2 regions of the Streptomyces antibioticus genome follow, and region 2 is predicted to be linked to the other one. Evidence: riboswitches for the same ligand, from Rfam matches in the RefSeq annotation. Region 2 holds a riboswitch; the other holds the start of a gene.
The links. Region 2 has a riboswitch for ZMP and ZTP ahead of AFM16_RS01135 (bifunctional 5,10-methylenetetrahydrofolate dehydrogenase/5,10-methenyltetrahydrofolate cyclohydrolase). Riboswitches for the same ligand answer to the same signal wherever they lie in the genome.

Region 1 (8,858 bases), 5.1 Mb from region 2:
GCCGGGGTGGTGAGCCAGGCCGCGGCGGTGGGCGCGAGGACGGCGAGGCCGCCGCCGACGGCGTAGGCGACGGGGACGGGGACCTGTCCGGCGGCGACCGGGCGGCGCCGTTTGGTGGGGTGGGCGCGGTCGGCGTCGGCGTCGCGGGCGTCGTTGATCAGGTAGACGGCGGCCGCGCAGGCGGTGAACAGGGCGAAGACCAGGGCGAGTTCGGTGAGGGCGGGCCAGGAGAAGAGCCGTCCGGCGGCCGCGGGGGCGGCGACGACGAGGATGTTCTTGACCCACTGTTTGGGGCGGGCGGTGCGCAGCAGTCCGCCGAGGAGACCGCCGGTGCGGCGGGGCGGGCCGCCGCCGTCGCGGGCCGGTGCGGGCAGCCGGCCGCCGGTGCGCGGGGCGGGCGGGGCGGCCTCGGCGGGGCGGGCGGTGCCGGTCAGGTGGGCGGCCTCGGTCATGAGCGCGCGCCTCCTCGTACGCCCCGCGTGTCCGGTACGGTCCGCGCGCCGTCCTTCAGCCAGCGCGCCCCAAGGCGCGCCGTGAGGGCCCCGAGGGCCGCGCCCGCCGCCACGTCCGAGGGGTAGTGGACGCCGACGACCAGCCGGGACAGGCACATCGCGGCGGCCAGCGGGCGGGCGGCCCGTACGCCCAGCGCGCCGAAGGCGACGGCGGCGGCCGCGGCGGAGGTCGCGTGCGAGCTGGGGAAGGAGTGCCGTCCGGCGGTGCGCACCAGGGGCTCGACATGGGTGGGGCGCGGTCGGCGCACGATCCGTTTCACGCCCATGCTGGCGATGTGCGCGCCGGCGGTGAGCGCGGTGGCGCGCAGCCAGGCGCGGCGCCGGCCGCCGTCCACGGCGGCGCCCGTGAGCCCCGCCGCGAGCCAGAGCGCGCCGTGCTCGCCCGCCCAGGACAGGGCGCGCGCGGCGCCCGCCACGCGCGGGTCGGCGCCCCGGGCGCGCAGCGCCGAGAGGATGCGGTGGTCCAGGTGGTCCGTGTGGTCCATGGAGATTCACTGTTCACGGGGATCGCATCAGAACACCGGCAATATTGAGCGACATCCCATTAATCACCCATTTCGGGGAGTGCGGGAGGTTTCAAAACCAAACGCACATAACAGGGCGATACGGTCACCGTCATGTCAGCCGAGACCGAGACCGTTTCCGTCACGGGATGGGGCCGTACCGCTCCCTCCACCGCCCGTCTGATCCGCCCCAGGACGTACGAGGAGGCCGTGGCCGCCGTCCGGGACTGCGGGGTCCGCGGCGGCATCCCCAGGGGCCTGGGACGGGCGTACGGGGACGCGGCGCAGAACGCGGGCGGGGCCGTGTTCGACATGACGGGCCTGGACCGGATCCACGCGATCGACGCCGACGGCGGGACCGTGCTGTGCGGCGCGGGCGTCTCCCTGCACTCGCTGATGCGGGTGCTGCTGCCGCTCGGCTGGTTCGTGCCGGTGACCCCCGGGACGAGGTACGTCACGGTCGGCGGGGCGATCGGCGCCGACATCCACGGCAAGAACCACCATGTGTGCGGCTCCTTCGCCCGCCATGTGCTGTCCTTCGAACTGCTCACCGCCGACGGCACGATCCGCACCGTCGCCCAGGACTCCCCGCTGTTCGAGGCCACCGCCGGGGGCATGGGCCTGACCGGGATGATCCTCACGGCCACCGTGCGGCTCCAGCCGGTCGAGACCTCCCTGATGTCGGTCGACACCGAACGCGCCGCCGATCTCGACGACCTGATGGCCCGGCTGACCGCCACCGACCACCGCTACCGCTACTCGGTCGCCTGGATCGACCTCCTCGCGCGCGGGGCGGCCACCGGGCGCGCGGTGCTCACCCGCGGCGACCACGCGCCCCTCGACGCGCTGCCCGCGCGCACCCGCCGGGACCCGCTGGCCTTCCGCCCCTCCCGGCTGCCGTCGGCGCCCGCCGCCGTCCCCGAGGGGCTGCTCACCCGCCGGACCGTGGGCCTGTTCAACGAACTCTGGTACCGCAGGGCGCCCCGCGCGCGGACCGGCGAACTCCAGCGGCTCTCCGCCTTCTTCCACCCCCTGGACGGCGTCCCGCACTGGAACCGCGTCTACGGCAGGGCCGGGTTCGTGCAGTACCAGTTCGTCGTCGGACACGGGCAGGAGGACGCGCTGCGCCGGATCGTGGGCCGGATCTCCGAGCGCCGCTGCCCGTCCTTCCTCGCCGTCCTCAAGCGGTTCGGGGCGGCCGACCCCGGCTGGCTCTCCTTCCCCCGGCCCGGCTGGACCCTCGCCCTGGACATCCCGGCCGGGCTGCCCGGACTCGGCGCCTTCCTCGACGAACTCGACGAGGAGGTGGCCGCCGCCGGCGGGCGGGTCTACCTCGCCAAGGACTCCCGGCTGCGGCCGGACCTGCTCACCGCGATGTACCCGCGCGCCGACGACTTCCGCGCGCTGCGCGCGGAGCTGGACCCGCGCGGCGTGTTCACCTCCGATCTGTCCCGGCGCCTCAACCTCTAGGAGCTGTCGTGAAGGACGCCTTCGGCATCCCCCAGTCCCTGCTCGTCCTCGGCGGCACGTCCGAGATCGCGCTCGCCACCGCGCGCCGGCTGATCGCCCGCCGCACCCGCACGGTCTGGCTGGCCGGCCGCCCGTCGGCCGACCTGGAGTCGGCCGCCGCCGAGCTGCGCGCGCTCGGGGCGGACGTGCGCACGGTCGCCTTCGACGCGCTCGACCCCGACTCCCACGAGGTGGTCCTCGGCAAGGTGTTCGCGGAGGGGGACGTCGACGTCGTGCTGCTCGCCTTCGGGATCCTCGGCGACCAGGCGCACGACGAACGCGACCCGGCGGCCGCGGTGCGGGTCGCCCGCACCAACTACACCGGGGCGGTCTCGGCGGGCCTGGTGAGCGCCCGCGCGCTCCAGGCGCAGGGCCACGGCTCGCTGGTCGTGCTCTCCTCCGTCGCCGGGGAGCGGGCCCGCCGCTCGAACTTCATCTACGGCTCCAGCAAGGCGGGCCTCGACGCGTTCGCCCAGGGTCTGGGGGACGCGCTGCACGGCACCGGCGTGCACGTCATGGTCGTACGGCCCGGGTTCGTGCGGACGCGGATGACGGCCGGGCTCGACGAACCGCCGCTGGCCACCACGCCCGAGGCGGTCGCGACCGCGGTCGAGCTGGGGCTGCGGCGGCGCTCGGAGACGGTGTGGGTGCCCGGCCTGCTGCGGGTGGTGATGTCGGCGCTGCGGCACGTCCCGCGCGGGGTGTTCCGGCGCCTGCCGATCTAGACGACGGGCGCTCTCAGCGGGTCGGCAGGGTGCCCCGGTCGACGCGGGCGGCCTGCGGGGGGACGACCGATCCGCCGAACGGGAACTCGCGCAGTTGGCGCCAGACGCCGTCCGTGCCCTGCTCGTGCAGGGCGAAGCCGGTGCAGGACCACTGCGCCTCGTACCCGGCCAGCTCCTCGAAGGCGCGGTCCATCGCCCGCTCGTCGATGCCGTGCGCGACGGTGACGTGCGGGTGGTACGGGAACTGCAGCTCGCGCACCAGGGGCCCGGAGGCGTCCCGGACCCGCTGCTGGAGCCAGGCGCACACCTCGGCGCCCTCGACGACCCGGACGTAGACCACCGGTGACACCGGCCGGAAGGTGCCCGTGCCGGACAGGCGCATCGGGAACGGCCGGCCGGCCGCGGCGACCTGCGCGAGATGCGCCTCGACGGCCGGAAGGGCGCCCGGCTCGATCTCGGTCGGCGGGAGCAGGGTGACGTGCGTGGGGATGCCGTGAGCCGCGGCGTCGCCGAAGCCCGTGCGCCGCTCCTGGAGCAGGCTGCCGTGGGGCTCCGGGACCGCGATCGACACGCCGATCGTTACGGTCCCCACGTCGTCTCCTGTCGTCATGTCCGCCCGGCGTGTCCGCCGGGTGTGTCTGCCGGGTTCGTACTCAGTCGTACGGCTATCGACTGTACGGCCACCGCTGTCCTGTGGGCAGGCGCAAGGGAAGTGATGTGCAGCGCTCTGCCACGAGGAACGTGTGTGCGGTGCGCCGTCGGTGCTTCCGAGCGCCGCTCAGTGCTTCGCGGGGAGGAAGCCGACCCGCTCGTACGACCGCGCCAGCGTCTCCGCGGCGACGGCCCGCGCCTTCTCCGCGCCCTTGGCCAGGATCGAGTCCAGCGTCTCCGGGTCGTCCAGGTACTGCTGGGTGCGGTCCCGGAACGGGGTCACGAAGTCGACGACGACATCCGCGAGGTCCGTCTTGAGGGCGCCGTAGAGCTTGCCCTCGTACTGCCGCTCCAGCTCCGGGACCGGGGTGCCGGTCAGCGTGGAGTAGACGGTGAGGAGGTTGCTGACGCCGGGCTTGTTCTCGGGGTCGAAGCGGACGACCGTGTCGGTGTCGGTGACCGCGCTCCTGACCTTCTTCGCGGTGGCCTTCGGGTCGTCGAGCAGGTTGATGAGGCCCTTCGGCGTGGACGCCGACTTGCTCATCTTGATCGCCGGGTCCTGGAGGTCGTAGATCTTCGCCGTCTCCTTGAGGATGTACGGCTTCGGGATCGTGAAGGTCTGGCCGAAGCGGCCGTTGAAGCGCTCGGCGAGGTCGCGGGTCAGCTCGATGTGCTGGCGCTGGTCCTCGCCGACCGGGACCTCGTTGGCCTGGTAGAGCAGGATGTCCGCGACCTGGAGGATCGGGTACGTGAACAGGCCGACGGAGGCGCGGTCGGCGCCCTGCTTGGCCGACTTGTCCTTGAACTGCGTCATCCGGCTGGCCTCGCCGAAGCCGGTGAGGCAGTTCATGATCCAGGCGAGCTGGGCGTGCTCGGGGACATGGCTCTGGACGAAGAGCGTGCAGCGCTCGGGGTCGAGACCGGCGGCCAGGAGCTGGGCGGCGGCCAGCCGGGTGTTGGCCGTCAGCTCCTTCGGGTCCTGCGGGACCGTGATCGCGTGCAGGTCGACGACCATGTAGAACGCGTCGTGCGACTCCTGGAGGGCCACCCACTGGCGCACGGCGCCGAGGTAGTTGCCGAGGTGGAACGAGCCTGCGGTGGGCTGGATTCCGGAGAGCACGCGAGGTCGATCAGAGGCCATGCCCCCCATTGTCTCAGAGAGCTCGAGGGGGTTCGGAGCGTGGGGAACTGCGGGTCGGTCGGGGTTGCCCGCGCAGTTCCCCGCGCCCCTGACGGGGCGCTGCTCCCTGGCCGGTGCTGATCAGCCCAGGTCGATCTCCGGGTACAGCGGGAAGGCCGCGACCAGGTCCGTCGCCCGGGTGGAGATCTCGTCCGCGATCTTCGCGTCCAGGACGTGGGCGGCCTTCGAGGGGGCACCCGACTTCGTCGTGCCCGGCTCGGTGGTGGTGAGGACGCGGTCGATCAGGGCGGCGACCTCGTCCATCTCCGCCGTGCCGAGACCGCGGGTGGTCAGGGCCGGGGTGCCGATGCGGATGCCGGAGGTGTACCAGGCGCCGTTCGGGTCGGCGGGGATGGCGTTGCGGTTGGTGACGATCCCGGAGTCGAGGAGCGCGGCCTCGGCCTGGCGGCCGGTGAGGCCGTAGGAGGCCGCCACGTCGATCAGGTTGAGGTGGTTGTCGGTGCCGCCGGTGACCAGGGTGGCGCCCCGGCTGGTCAGGCCCTCGGCCAGCGCGCGGGAGTTGTCGACGATCCGCCGGGCGTAGTCCTGGAAGGCGGGCTGCCGGGCCTCGGCGAGGGCGACGGCCTTGGCGGCCATCACGTGCGGCAGGGGGCCGCCGAGGACCATCGGGCAGCCGCGGTCGACCTGGTCCTTGAGGGAGTCGTCGCACAGCACCATGCCGCCGCGCGGGCCGCGCAGCGACTTGTGGGTGGTGGTCGTGACGATCTGGGCGTGCGGGACCGGGTCGAAGTCGCCGGTGAGCACCTTGCCCGCGACCAGGCCCGCGAAGTGCGCCATGTCGACCATGAGGGTCGCGCCGACCTCGTCGGCGATCTCGCGCATGATCCGGAAGTTCACCAGACGGGGGTACGCGGAGTAGCCGGCGACGATGATCAGCGGCTTGAAGTCACGGGCGGAGGCGCGCAGGGCGTCGTAGTCGATGAGGCCGGTCGCCGGGTCGGTGCCGTAGGAGCGCTGGTCGAACATCTTGCCGCTGATGTTCGGGCGGAAGCCGTGGGTGAGGTGGCCGCCGGCGTCCAGGGACATGCCGAGCATGCGCTGGTTGCCGAACGCCTGGCGCAGCTCGGCCCAGTCGGCGTCGGTGAGGTCGTTGACCTGGCGGGCGCCGGCCTTCTCCAGGAACGGGACCTCGACGCGGGCGCCGAGGACCGCCCAGAAGGCGACGAGGTTGGCGTCGATGCCGGAGTGCGGCTGGACGTAGGCGTGCCGGGCGCCGAACAGCTCCTTGGCGTGCTCGGCGGCGAGGGACTCGACCGTGTCGACGTTGCGGCAGCCGGCGTAGAAGCGGCGGCCGATGGTGCCCTCGGCGTACTTGTCGCTGAACCAGTTGCCCATCGCGAGGAGGGTGGCCGGGGAGGCGTAGTTCTCGGAGGCGATCAGCTTGAGCATCTCGCGCTGGTCGGCGACCTCCTGGCCGATGGCGTCGGCGACGCGCGGCTCGACGGCGCGGATCACGTCGAGGGCCGCGCGGAAGGCGGTCGACTGGGTGGAGAGGTTCTCGGCGGGGCGGGACTGCTGCTCTGACATGGCGTCGGCCTCCGGTGGCGTGGGCGTCAAGCGGTCACGGTTCTCGGTCTGGCCCAGGCGCACGGCACTCGGTCACACACAGGCCGCTCCCCGATGGTCCGTCCCATCCCAGCGCGCCAGTCACGGCCCGGTCAGCAGCCTACCGCCCGGCCGGGGACTGTCGGCCTACAGTCCGTCTGTGGTGTTCGGAATGGTGTGCGCCCTCGGCGCTGCGGTGTGTTTCGGTACGGCGACGGTGTTGCAGGCGATGGCCGCGCGGGCCGCCTCCGGGGGCGGTGGCGGGGAGGCGGCGCTGCTGCTGAGGGCGCTGCGGCAGTGGCGGTATCTGGCGGGCCTGGGGCTGGACGGGCTCGGTTTCGTGTTCCAGATCCTCGCGCTGCGCTCCCTCGCGATCTACGCCGTGGGGGCGGCGCTGGCGTCGAGCCTCGCGGTGACGGCGGTGGTCGCGGCGCGGCTGCTGCGGGTCCGGCTGAGCCGGACGGAGTGGACGGCCGTCGGGGTGGTCTGCGCGGGCCTGGCGCTGCTGGGCCTCGCCGCGGGCCCGGAGGGCGACGAGACGGGGCCGGGGTGGCTGCCCTGGGCGATGCTCGGCACGGCGGCCGCGGTCCTGGCCCTGGGCCTGTCCGGGCGGTGGCTGCCGGAACGTGGGCGGTCACCGGTGCTGGGCCTGGGCGCGGGCTTCGGCTTCGGCGTGGTGGAGGTCGCGGTCCGCCTGATCGACACGCTGTCCCCCGGCCCCCTCCTGACCGACCCGTCCCTGTACGCACTCCTCCTCGGCGGCGGCGCGGCCTTCCTCTCCCTGACCTCGGCCCTGCAACGCGGCTCGGTGACGGCGGCGACGGCCGGCATGGTGATCGGCGAGACGGTCTGGCCGGCGGTGATCGGCGTGGTGTGGCTGGGCGACGGGACACGGGAGGGCTGGGCGTGGGTGGCGGTCCTGGGCTTCGCGGTGGCGGTGGCGGGGGCGCTGGCGCTGGCGCGGTTCGGGGAGGCGCCGGACGCCGGCGCCGGGCCGAGGTGAGGGGTGGCGGCGGCACGTGAAGGGCTGCGGCGCCGTCGTGGCCGGTCGCGCGGTTCCCCGCGCCCCTGGGGAGGTTCAGCCCAGGTCGGTCCCCGGGTCCGAGACCCCCAGGGCCGTGCACAGGGTGGTCAGGGTGGGGGTCCAGGCGTGGTCCGGTGGGGTGGCGTAGCCGATCACCAGGGCGTCCGGGGGTGTGTCGGTCGCGTCGGGGTGGTGGTGGCGGGGGGTCAGGGGGTCGAGGGCCAGGCCGAGGTGGGCGGCGGCGCGGATCACGTCGCGTTCGGTGCCGGGCGGGAGGCGCAGGACGGCGTGCAGGCCCGCCGCGATGCCGGTGACGCGGACCCAGGGGGCGCGCTCGGCCAGCACCGAGACGAGGGCGTCGCGGCGGCGCCGGTAGCGGAGGCGGGAGGCGCGCACGTGACGGTCGTGGGCGCCGGAGGTGATGAACTCCGCCAGGGTCAACTGGTCCAGGACCCCGCAGGTGTCCACCGCGCCCTTGGCGGCGGCGAGTTCGCGGGCCAGGCCGGGCGGGGCCACGATCCAGCCCAGACGCAGACCGGGGGCCAGGGACTTGCTGGCCGTGCCCAGGTACACCACGTGGTCGGGGTCCAGGCCCTGGAGCGCGCCCACGGGCCGGCGGTCGTAGCGGAACTCGCCGTCGTAGTCGTCCTCCAGGACCAGGCCGCCGGTGCGGCGCGCCCACTCCACGACGGCCGCGCGCCGGTCGTGGTGCAGCGCCACGCCCGTCGGGAACTGGTGCGCGGGGGTGAGCAGGACCGCGCCGCCGGGCGGCAACGCGGAGGGGTCCGTGCCGTGTTCGTCGAACGGCAGGGGGTCCGTGGGCAGCCCCGCCGTCTCCGCCAGCCGCCAGTGCGCGTCCAGGCCGTACGACTCGACGGCGAGGGTGCGTACCCCGCGCGCGCTCAGGACCGTGGCGAGGAGTTGCAGCGCGTGGGCGAAGCCGGCGCACACCACGACGCGTTCGGGGTCGGCGCGCACCCCGCGGACCCGGGCCAGATAGCCGGCGAGCGCGGCGCGCAGTTCGGGCCGGCCGCGCGGATCGCCGTAGCCGAGGGCGTCGTAGGGCGCGACGGCGAGCGCGCGGCGGGCGGCCCGCAGCCAGGCGGCGCGCGGGAAGGAGGCGAGGTCGGGGGAGCCGGCGCGCAGGTCGTGGCGCGGCCGGGCGCGGGCGGGCCGGCGCGGGGCCGC
Region 2 (8,858 bases):
CACCGACACCACGGGCACGGCCGCGTTGCGCAGCCCGTGCCGCAGCAGCGCGCTGGTGCGGGTGCGGCCCTTGGCGCGGGCGGTGCGCAGCCAGTCCTGGTGCAGCACGTCCAGGACCGCGGACCGTACGAAGCGCAGCAGGACGGCGCCCTCGGCGAGGGCCAGCGTCAGCCAGGGCAGCACCAGACTGCGCAGCGCCTGCCCGGGCTCGGCCCAGCCGTCGACGGGGAAGCCCTGCGCGGGCAGCCAGGGCACCTGGACGGCGAAGACCACGACGAGCAGCAGCCCGGTCCACAGGGTGGGCAGCGCGATGCCGAGCTGGCCGACCGTGTTGACGGCACTGCCCAGCCGCGAGTCCCGGCGGACGGCGGCCAGGACACCGAGGGGGACGGCGAAGGCGAGCGCGAGGACGACGGCGCCCGCGGCCAGCGGTCCGGTCACCGCGAACTTCTCGGCGAGCTGACCGGACACGGAGGTGCCGTCCAGCACCGACCGCCCGAAGTCACCGGTGACCACACCCCCGATCCAGTCCCCGTACTGGGCGGCGAGCGGCCGGTCCAGACCCAGGTCGTGGCGTACGGCCGCGACCTGGGCCGGGGTGGCCTTGATGCCGCCGATCGTCTGGGCGACGTCCCCGGGCAGCAGGCGCAGCGCCAGGAACACCAGCACGCTCGCCGCGAGCAGGGACACCACCAGCAGCGCGGCCCGGCGCAGCAGGAACAGGGTCACCCGTGCCTCACTTCTTCGCCACGGCGAGATCCGCGAGGCGGTAGCGGTTGCTGGTGAAGTTCCGCGGGACGCCGGTGACTCCGTCGCGCACGACGGTGAGGGTCTGGCTGACGAACAGCCAGTCCGCGGCGGCGTCTTCGGACACCTGCCGGGCCGCCTTCTTCAGCAGGGCGTCGCGGGCGCCGTCGCCCTCGGCCGTCCGGGCTGCCGCGTACCACGTGCGCACGTCGGCGTTGTCGTAGCCGAAGTAGTAGTCGGGGTTGGCGAAGTTGTTCAGGTCGCGGGCCTCGGCGTGGTCGACGACGCTGAGCTGGTAGTCGTGCTTGGTGTAGACGGCGTCGAGCCAGGTCTGGAACTCCACCGGCCGCACGGTGAGTTGGATGCCCACCTGCTTGAGCTGGGAGGCCAGGTAGTCGCCGATCTCCGCCGGGTAGATGGTGGGGATCTGGACGGTGAGCTTGAGGCCGTCGCCGTAACCGGCCTGCCGGAGAAGCTTCTTGGCGCCCGCCGGATCGTAGGCGTCGATCGAGGTGAGGTCCTCGTACCCGGGGTCGCTCGGCGGTATCGGGCCGCCGACCGGCCTGCCCGCGCCGCCGAGGATCTTGATCAGGCCGGCCTTGTCGACGGCCCGGCGGACGGCGCGCCGCACCCGCACGTCCTTGGTGGGGCCCTCGGCGTTGTTGAGGGCGAGCGTGAACTTGTCGGTGGTGTCGCCGCGCAGCACCGTGTGGTCGGGGTTGTCGGTGAACGGCTGGAGCAGGGTCGCGTTCGCGCCGGTCTCGATGTCGGTCTGGCCGGTGCGCTGGGCGTTGTTGGCCGCGTTGTCGTCCTTGATGTAGTGGAAGACGACCTTGGCGACCTTGGCCTTCTTCCCCCAGTAGGCGTCGTTCCGGACGAAGGTGATGGACGAACCGCGCTTCCAGCCGCCGAGCTTGAACGGGCCGGTGCCGTTCTCCTTCCCCGCGAGGGAGGAGAAGTCGGTGCCCCGCTTGAAGACGATGCCGGCCCGGCCGGTCAGCCTCCAGGTGAAACCGGTGTCCCGGTGGGCGAGCGTGACGACGACGGTGTGGTCGTCGGCGGCGGTGACGCTCTTGACGGAGGCGAGCGCCGCCGCGTCGGGGTTCGTGGAGCCGGCCGCCGTCACCTGCCGCAGCGACCAGACGGCGTCGGCCGCGGTGACCTTCGTCCCGTCGTGGAAGGCGGCGTTCTTCGCGAGACGGAAGGTGTAGGTCAGCCCGTCGGGCGACTCCTTGAAGCTGGTCGCCAGGCTCGGGCGGACCTTGTTGTCCTCGTCGCGGGTCAGCAGGCCCTGGTAGATGTTGTCGAGCAGGATCTGGTCGAGGGCCGCGCCCGCCGTACCGGCGATGTCGAGGCTGGTCGGTTCCAGGACCAGGCGTACGTCGACGGTGGCCGCGGTGTCGATGGCGTCGGGCTGGGCTGCCTGGCTGGTCTGTCCGGTGTCCCCGGGGCTGTCGGCGGCGCCGGTGCCGCAGCCGGTCGCGGCCAGGCCGACGAGGACGGTCGTGGTGGCGGCGTGCCGGAGGGCGGTGCTGCGGCGCATGACGGATCGGGCTCCTCTGGGACGTGGGCGCGCGGAAGTGCGCGGGCGGGGGAGGGAGTTCATTCGGCGGCCGCTCTCAGGCCCGCCGCGAGGTCGGCGATCAGGTCGTCGACGCCCTCGATGCCGACCGACAGACGCACCAGCCCGGGCGTGACACCGGCCGCCGCCTGCTGACGGGCGTCCAGTTGGGCGTGGGTGGTGGAGGCGGGGTGGATGACCAGACTGCGGACGTCACCGATGTTCGCGAGATGGCTGAACAGCCGGACCCCTTCCACGAACCGCCGCCCCGCCCGCAGACCGCCCGCGAGTTCGAAGGAGAGGACCGCCCCGGCACCGCGTGGCAGATAGCGCTTGGCCTGCGTCCGCCACGGGCTGGAGGGCAGCGACGGGTAGTGCACCCGCCGCACTTGAGGCTGGTCCTCCAGCCAGACGGCGAGCGCGTGCGCGTTGGACACATGCCGCTCGATACGCAGGCTGAGCGTCTCCAGGCCCTGGAGCAGCAGGAAGCTGTTGAACGGCGAGACGGCAGGACCCAGATCGCGCACCAGCCGGGTGCGCAGCCGCAGCGCGTAGGCGAGCCCGAGGTCGGAGAAGGAGTCCCAGAACGACAGCCCGCCGTAGGTCGGATCGGGCCGGGTCAGCCCCGGCCAACGGCCGGGATCGGCACCGAAGTCGAACCTCCCGCCGTCCACGACGATCCCGCCGATCGCGGTGCCGTGTCCGGAGAGGAACTTGGTGGTGGAGTGCACGACGATGTCCGCGCCGTGCTCGAACGGCCGCAGCAGATACGGCGTGAGCACCGTGTTGTCGACCACGAACGGCACCCCGGCCTCGTGGGCGACCCGGGCCACCGCCTCGATGTCCAGGACGTTGCCGCGCGGATTGCCGAGGCTCTCCCCGAACAGCGCCTTCGTTGCGGGACGTACGGCCGCCGCCCAGGCACCGGGGTCGTCCGGGTCGTCGACGAACGTGACGTCGATGCCGAAGTCGGCGAACGTGTGTTCCAGCAGGGTGCGGGTGCCGCCGTACAGGGACGACGAGGCCACGATGTGGTCGCCCGCCCGGGCCAGGTTGAGCAGGGCGAGGCTCGTCGCGGCCTGCCCGCTGGCCACGGCGACCGCCGCCGAACCGCCCTCCAGGGACGCGATCCGGTCCTCCGCCACGGCGGTCGTCGGATTCGACAGCCGCGTGTACGCGTGCGTGGCGAGATCGCTCAGCTCGAAGGCCGCCGCCGCGTGCGCGGTGTCCCGGAAGACATAGCTCGCGGACTGGTGGACCGGTACGGCCCGCGCGCCGGTGGCCGGGTCCGGCACCGCGCCGGCGTGCACCTGCCGGGTCTCGAACCCCCAGCGTCCGTCGCTCATCGGGCGTTCTCCCGCCGGGCCAGGACGTCGGACCACCAGCGCTCGGCCACCCGCGGATGCGAACGCAGCCAGCCCACCACGGCGTTCTCCCCGAAGGCCGCCAGGAGCGGATTGTCCGGGTCGTCGCTCACGCCGCGACTGAGCGCCGCCAACTCCGGTGGCAGGAGCAGGGGTTTGACCACCGCGTCCAGACGCGGGCCGAGGAAGAAGGGAATCGAGTAGCGGTGGACACCGGGCTGCGGGCTGACCACCCGGTGCTGAGTGGCCCTCAGATAGCCCTGGGTGGCGATCTCCAGCATCTCGCCGATGTTGAACACGAACGCGTCGTGCACGGGCACCGCGTCGATCCACCCGCCGTCCTCGCGCCGCACCTGGAGCCCGCCGATGTCGTCCTGCTGCAACAGGGCGAGATAGCCGTAGTCCTTGTGCGCGCCCACGCCCTGATCGGCGTCCTGGGCGGCGCGCGGGGGATAGTGCACGATCTTCACATGGACGGCCGCCTCGTCGTCGAACCACTGGTCGAAGTAGCCCTCGTCCTGCCCCAGCGCGGCAGCCAGGGCCCGCAGCACCTCACGGCTCACCCGCAGCGCCTCCGCCTGCCAGCGCAGTACGGTGTCCCTCAACTCCGGCAGCGCGGACGGCCATTGGTTGGGTCCCACGAGCCGCACGTAGTCGGGGTCGCCCGGGCCCGTCGTCAGCGCGGCACGCTCGGGGCCGATGTCGATCTGCTCCCGCCAGTCGGGGCTGCCCGCCGTGTACTCGGTACCGGTGCGCGTATAGCCCCGGAACTGAGGCGAGTTGACGTTCTCGATCTCCAGCCGCTGGTGCTCCGGCAGCGCGAAGAAGGCACGCGCCAGGGCGAGCACCTCGTCGCGCAGCGCCCTGGGGACGCCGTGGCCGGTGACGTAGAAGAAGCCCGTCTCATGGGCGGCGGAACGGAGTTCGGCCAGGAAGGCGGCACGGTCGGAGTCGGGACCTCGGAAGCGGGAGATGTCGATGACGGGCAGAACTGCGGGCTGGGCCATGGGGGTCCTTCGAGGCAACGCCGGGCGGACCGCTCACCGGCCCTGGGACAGGGGCCGATCGGAGCGGACGGAGGAATCAGGAAACCGATTCAGGCGGGAGAGAGGTCGGAGGTCGCGAGCCGTCGTACGGCGTTCAGCGACAGACCTGGTCGAACTGGTCGGCGCGGCGGCTCACCCAGAACGGGTCGAGCAGCACGGCGTAAGCCGGTCCAGTGGTCTCCATGGCCGGATGAAAGCACACCCGGGACCGGCCCGTCCACCACGCGTCCCACCGCCCGAGACACCCCGGCCGCCGCGAGCGGTCCACTACAGTGGCGTGTGGGCCGTGACTGGCGCTGAGGTGGAGCACCACCGGGGAGCGGCCTGCCGAACCGGTCGATGCCGTGCGCCTGGGCGAGTGGTCAGCGACGCCTGGAGGCGACCATGTCCCGCACGCGCACGCACATGCAGACCCGGACGGCCCGGCTGATGGACGGGACCGCCCTGGCCCGGCGCGTCGTCGAGGAGACGTCGGTCAGGGCGGCGGAGATCACCCGGCGTACCGGTGTGACGCCGTGCCTCGCCACGGTGCTGGTGGGCGAGGATCCGGCCTCGGTGACGTACGTCCGGATGAAGCGGGCCCGGTGCGCGAAGGCCGGCATCGACTCGCGGCTCGTCAGCCTGCCGGCCGCCACCACGACCGCCGAACTCGTAGGCACCCTGCGGACCTTGTCGCAGGACCCCGCCGTGCACGGCATCCTGTTGCAGCACCCCGTCGGCCCGCACATCGACGAGCGGGCGGCGTTCGAGGCCATCGCGCCGGAGAAGGACGTCGACGGCGTCACGATGAGCAGCTTCGCCTCGATGAGCTTCGGACGGCCCGGCTTCGCGTCCTGCACCCCCGGCGGAATCATGCGGCTGCTGGACGCGTACGACGTCGAACTCACGGGCCGGCGTGCCGTGGTGGTGGGCCGCAGCGCGATCCTCGGCAAGCCCGTCGGCATGCTGCTGCTCGCCCGCGACGCCACCGTCACCTACTGCCACTCCCGTACGGCGGACCTGGCGGCGGCCGTACGGGAGGCGGACGTCGTCGTCGCGGCCGTGGGACGGCCCCGGCTGATTCGCGGCGAGGACATCAGGCCCGGCGCCGTCGTGATCGACGCCGGATACAACGCGGGCAACGTCGGTGACGTCGACTTCGACACCGCCCGCACCCGGGCCGGCCTGATCACCCCGGTCCCCGGCGGGGTGGGGCCCATGACGATCGCCGTCCTGCTGGAGCAGACCGTCGACGCGGCGTCCGCCCAGCTAGGGCTGGCAACTCGCTGAACAGAAGGCTCAGTGCGAGGCGGGTTCGTCGGCGCCGTAGGCGCGCAGGAAGACGTCCACCGCCGCCTCCGCCACATCGCGCAGCTCGGCGGCGGGGACCCGGCGGGTGCCCAGCCGGGAACGCGACTCCAGCGGGCCGGTGAGCAGGGCGAAGAAGTGCTCGGCGGCCCGCTCCGGGTCGCCGCCGCGCAGCCGGCCGGCCAGCGAGAGCCGGGCCAGCCGGTCGGCGAGCGCCGCGCGCGGGCGGTGCGCGGTGCGCTCCTGCACGGTGTCGATCAGATCGGGGAACTGCGACACCTGCGCGTACGTCAACGACCGCAGCGCGCGGGAGCGTTCACCGCAGCACACCGTCAGCAGCCGCCGGGCGAGATCCGTGAGCGCCGCCCGCAGGTCGCCGTCGGGGCCGAGGGTGCGCAGCCGTTCGACCGCGGCGAGGCTCTCCGCCGCCAGGGCGTCGGCGGCCAGTTCGACCGTGTGGCGGAAGAGGGTCTCCTTGTCGCGCAGATGGCTGTAGACCGTCGGTTTGGCGACGCGCGCCTCCTCCGCGATCTCCTGGACGCACGCCTGCGCGTACCCGCGCCGGGCGAAGACGGTGAACGCGGCGTCCAGGATCGCCTGCCGCTTGTCCACCCGGCCACGCGTCACGCCACCGGCCCCGCTTGACTCTACTGAACCCATGGGTTCATTCTAACTGTGCTACCAGCAAGGCAAGTTGACTGAACCGATGAGTTCAATCGAGCGGGTGGGAGACCATGATCGTTCACATGCTGCGCTTCGCCTTCAAGGACGGGACGACCGAGGAACAGAGGGACCGCGTCCTCGCGCTGATGCGCCGGACGGCCTCCGTGGAGTCGGTGTCGTTCGCCACCGTGGGACAGAGCCTGGGCGACCCCGCCGAGGGCCTCACCCACGGCTACTGCGTGGGCATCGCCGATCTGGCCGCCCTGGAGCGGTACATGCACGACCCGGTCCACCTGGCCGGAGACCCCGAGATCCTTCCGCACCTCGCCAGGATCCGCATCGGCCCCGACGTCTCCGACGACATGGACCCGGGGCTGGCCGGCGAGATCATGGCGCTCCACGAGAAGAAGGTCGCCCTGTACCCCGAGTGGGGCGCCCAGCTCGAACCGCTCGTCGAGATCGGGGTCGCCCCGGGCGGGCCGCCCCCGGCGTGACCGCCGCCGCCGCTCGCCTCGACGGCCACGCCCGGGGTCTCATCTCACGCGGGTGGCCTCAACCACCCACCCGCAGCACGGCCTTGCCCGTGTTCGCACCGGCCTCCAGCAGGCGATGCGCCTCCGACGCGTCGGACAGCTCGTACTCGGCCGTGATGTCGATCCGCACGTCACCGGACGCGGCCAGTCCCAGCGCGGCGAGGGTGTGCCGCCGCAGGGCATCCGGGTCCCGGCGGGAGAGGTCGCCGATGTTGTAGCCCGTCAGGACACGGTTGTTCTTCCACACCGGGAGGACCGGCAGGCTCAGGTCGGGATGCCGGGCCGCCTCCCCGTAGACCGCGACCCGGCCGAACGGCGCCAGGATCTCGAAGCTCGCCAGCCGGGTGGCGCCGCCGATCGGGTCCAGCACCAGGTCCACGCCGCGCCCGGACGTCGCCGCCCGGACCGCCTCCACGAAGCCGTCGCGCTCGAAGACCTCGTCGTAGCCGAAGCGGCGCGCGTACTCCGCCTTCTCCTTGGTGCTCACGGTGCCGTACACAGCCGCCGCCCCCAGCGACCGGGCGAGCTGCGCCGCCGCCGAACCGACTCCGCCCGCCGCCGCGTGGACGAGCACGGTGTCACCGGCCGCGATCCGGGCCGCGCCGGCCAGCACGCCGTACGCGGTCGTCAGCACGAGGGGCGCGGCACCGGCCGTCCGCAGACCGAGGCCCACGTCGGTCAGCGGGAACACGAACGAGGCCGGTGCCGACGCGTATTCCGCGTAACCGCCGCCGTCCGGGAGATACGCGGCGACCTCCTCGCCGAGCGTCAGGCCCGTCACGCCCTCACCGAGCGCCGCCACCGTCCCCGACGCCTCCAGACCGGTGACCGTCTCGCCCTCGGGAGCGCCGAAGTCGCCCAGCCGGTGCTGGACTTCGCCGTAGTTGACGCCCGCGTACGCCACCCGGATCAGCACCTCGCCCGGCCCCGGCTCCGGTGTGGGCAGCTCCACCGGACGCAGGACCTCCGGTCCGCCGACCTCCTTGAACGCGACCGCCTTCATACCGTCCCCCTTCGACGGGCGCGCCGCGCAGGGCGGCGGCCCGTGATCGTCTTCAGCTCTTCAGGGGTCCGGAACCCGCGCCCGAGCCGCCGTATTCCCGAACCGGCGACCACCGTCACGGCGCACCGACTGGGGGAATGTCAGGTCGGCTTGCGCCAGACGGAGATGTGCTGCGGGGACTCCGGGGTGAACGGCGACCCGTCCCAGTCCGCGACGCGCCGCTCCAGGTGGAGTCCGGCGATCTTCGCCATCAGGTCCAGCTCCGCCGGCCAGGCGTACCGGTGCCGGGAGGCGCCGCGGCGGTAGCGGCCGTCGCCGCCGTCGCGGGTGAAGTGGTGCGAGACCAGGATCTGTTCGACCAGGTCGAAGGTGTCGAAGCCGAGATGCCGGTCGGAGACGTCGAACGGCACCGCGACCTGCCCGGGCGGCAGCAACCGCAGCGGCGGCACGCCCAGTTCGACGACGAACCGGCCGCCGGGCGCCAGATGACGCGCGGCGTTGCGGAAGCACTCGACCTGCTCGTCCTGCGTGAGCAGGTTCGTGATGGTGTTGTAGACGAGATAGACCAGGCTGAACTCGCCGGGCACGACGGTGGTGGCCATGTCCCCGATGACCACCGGGAGCGTGTCCTCGTCGGCCTTGCGGCGCAGGACA

Region 1: it holds a riboswitch for ZMP and ZTP, as region 2 does, so the genes downstream of both, AFM16_RS24140 (glycine hydroxymethyltransferase) here and AFM16_RS01135 (bifunctional 5,10-methylenetetrahydrofolate dehydrogenase/5,10-methenyltetrahydrofolate cyclohydrolase) in region 2, are expected to answer to the same signal.

Annotation. Positions count from the first base shown of each region.
Region 1 is NZ_CM007717.1:5,295,156-5,304,013, reverse strand. It holds gene AFM16_RS24170 (decaprenyl-phosphate phosphoribosyltransferase) at 1-452, opposite strand, end outside; gene AFM16_RS24165 (phosphatase PAP2 family protein) at 449-997, opposite strand; gene dprE1 (decaprenylphosphoryl-beta-D-ribose oxidase) at 1,130-2,485, shown strand; gene dprE2 (decaprenylphospho-beta-D-erythro-pentofuranosid-2-ulose 2-reductase) at 2,494-3,249, shown strand; gene AFM16_RS24150 (2'-5' RNA ligase family protein) at 3,263-3,841, opposite strand; gene trpS (tryptophan--tRNA ligase) at 4,028-5,041, opposite strand; gene AFM16_RS24140 (glycine hydroxymethyltransferase) at 5,162-6,628, opposite strand; ZMP/ZTP riboswitch at 6,673-6,762, opposite strand; gene AFM16_RS24135 (DMT family transporter) at 6,819-7,649, shown strand; gene pdxR (MocR-like pyridoxine biosynthesis transcription factor PdxR) at 7,725-8,858, opposite strand, start outside.
Region 2 is NZ_CM007717.1:242,588-251,445, reverse strand. It holds gene AFM16_RS01155 (ABC transporter permease) at 1-729, opposite strand, end outside; gene AFM16_RS01150 (ABC transporter substrate-binding protein) at 737-2,290, opposite strand; gene AFM16_RS01145 (O-acetylhomoserine aminocarboxypropyltransferase/cysteine synthase family protein) at 2,350-3,654, opposite strand; gene AFM16_RS01140 (isopenicillin N synthase family dioxygenase) at 3,651-4,679, opposite strand; ZMP/ZTP riboswitch at 4,995-5,081, shown strand; gene AFM16_RS01135 (bifunctional 5,10-methylenetetrahydrofolate dehydrogenase/5,10-methenyltetrahydrofolate cyclohydrolase) at 5,124-5,987, shown strand; gene AFM16_RS01130 (TetR/AcrR family transcriptional regulator) at 5,997-6,665, opposite strand; gene AFM16_RS01125 (Dabb family protein) at 6,740-7,162, shown strand; gene AFM16_RS01120 (quinone oxidoreductase family protein) at 7,221-8,204, opposite strand; gene AFM16_RS01115 (class I SAM-dependent DNA methyltransferase) at 8,345-8,858, opposite strand, start outside.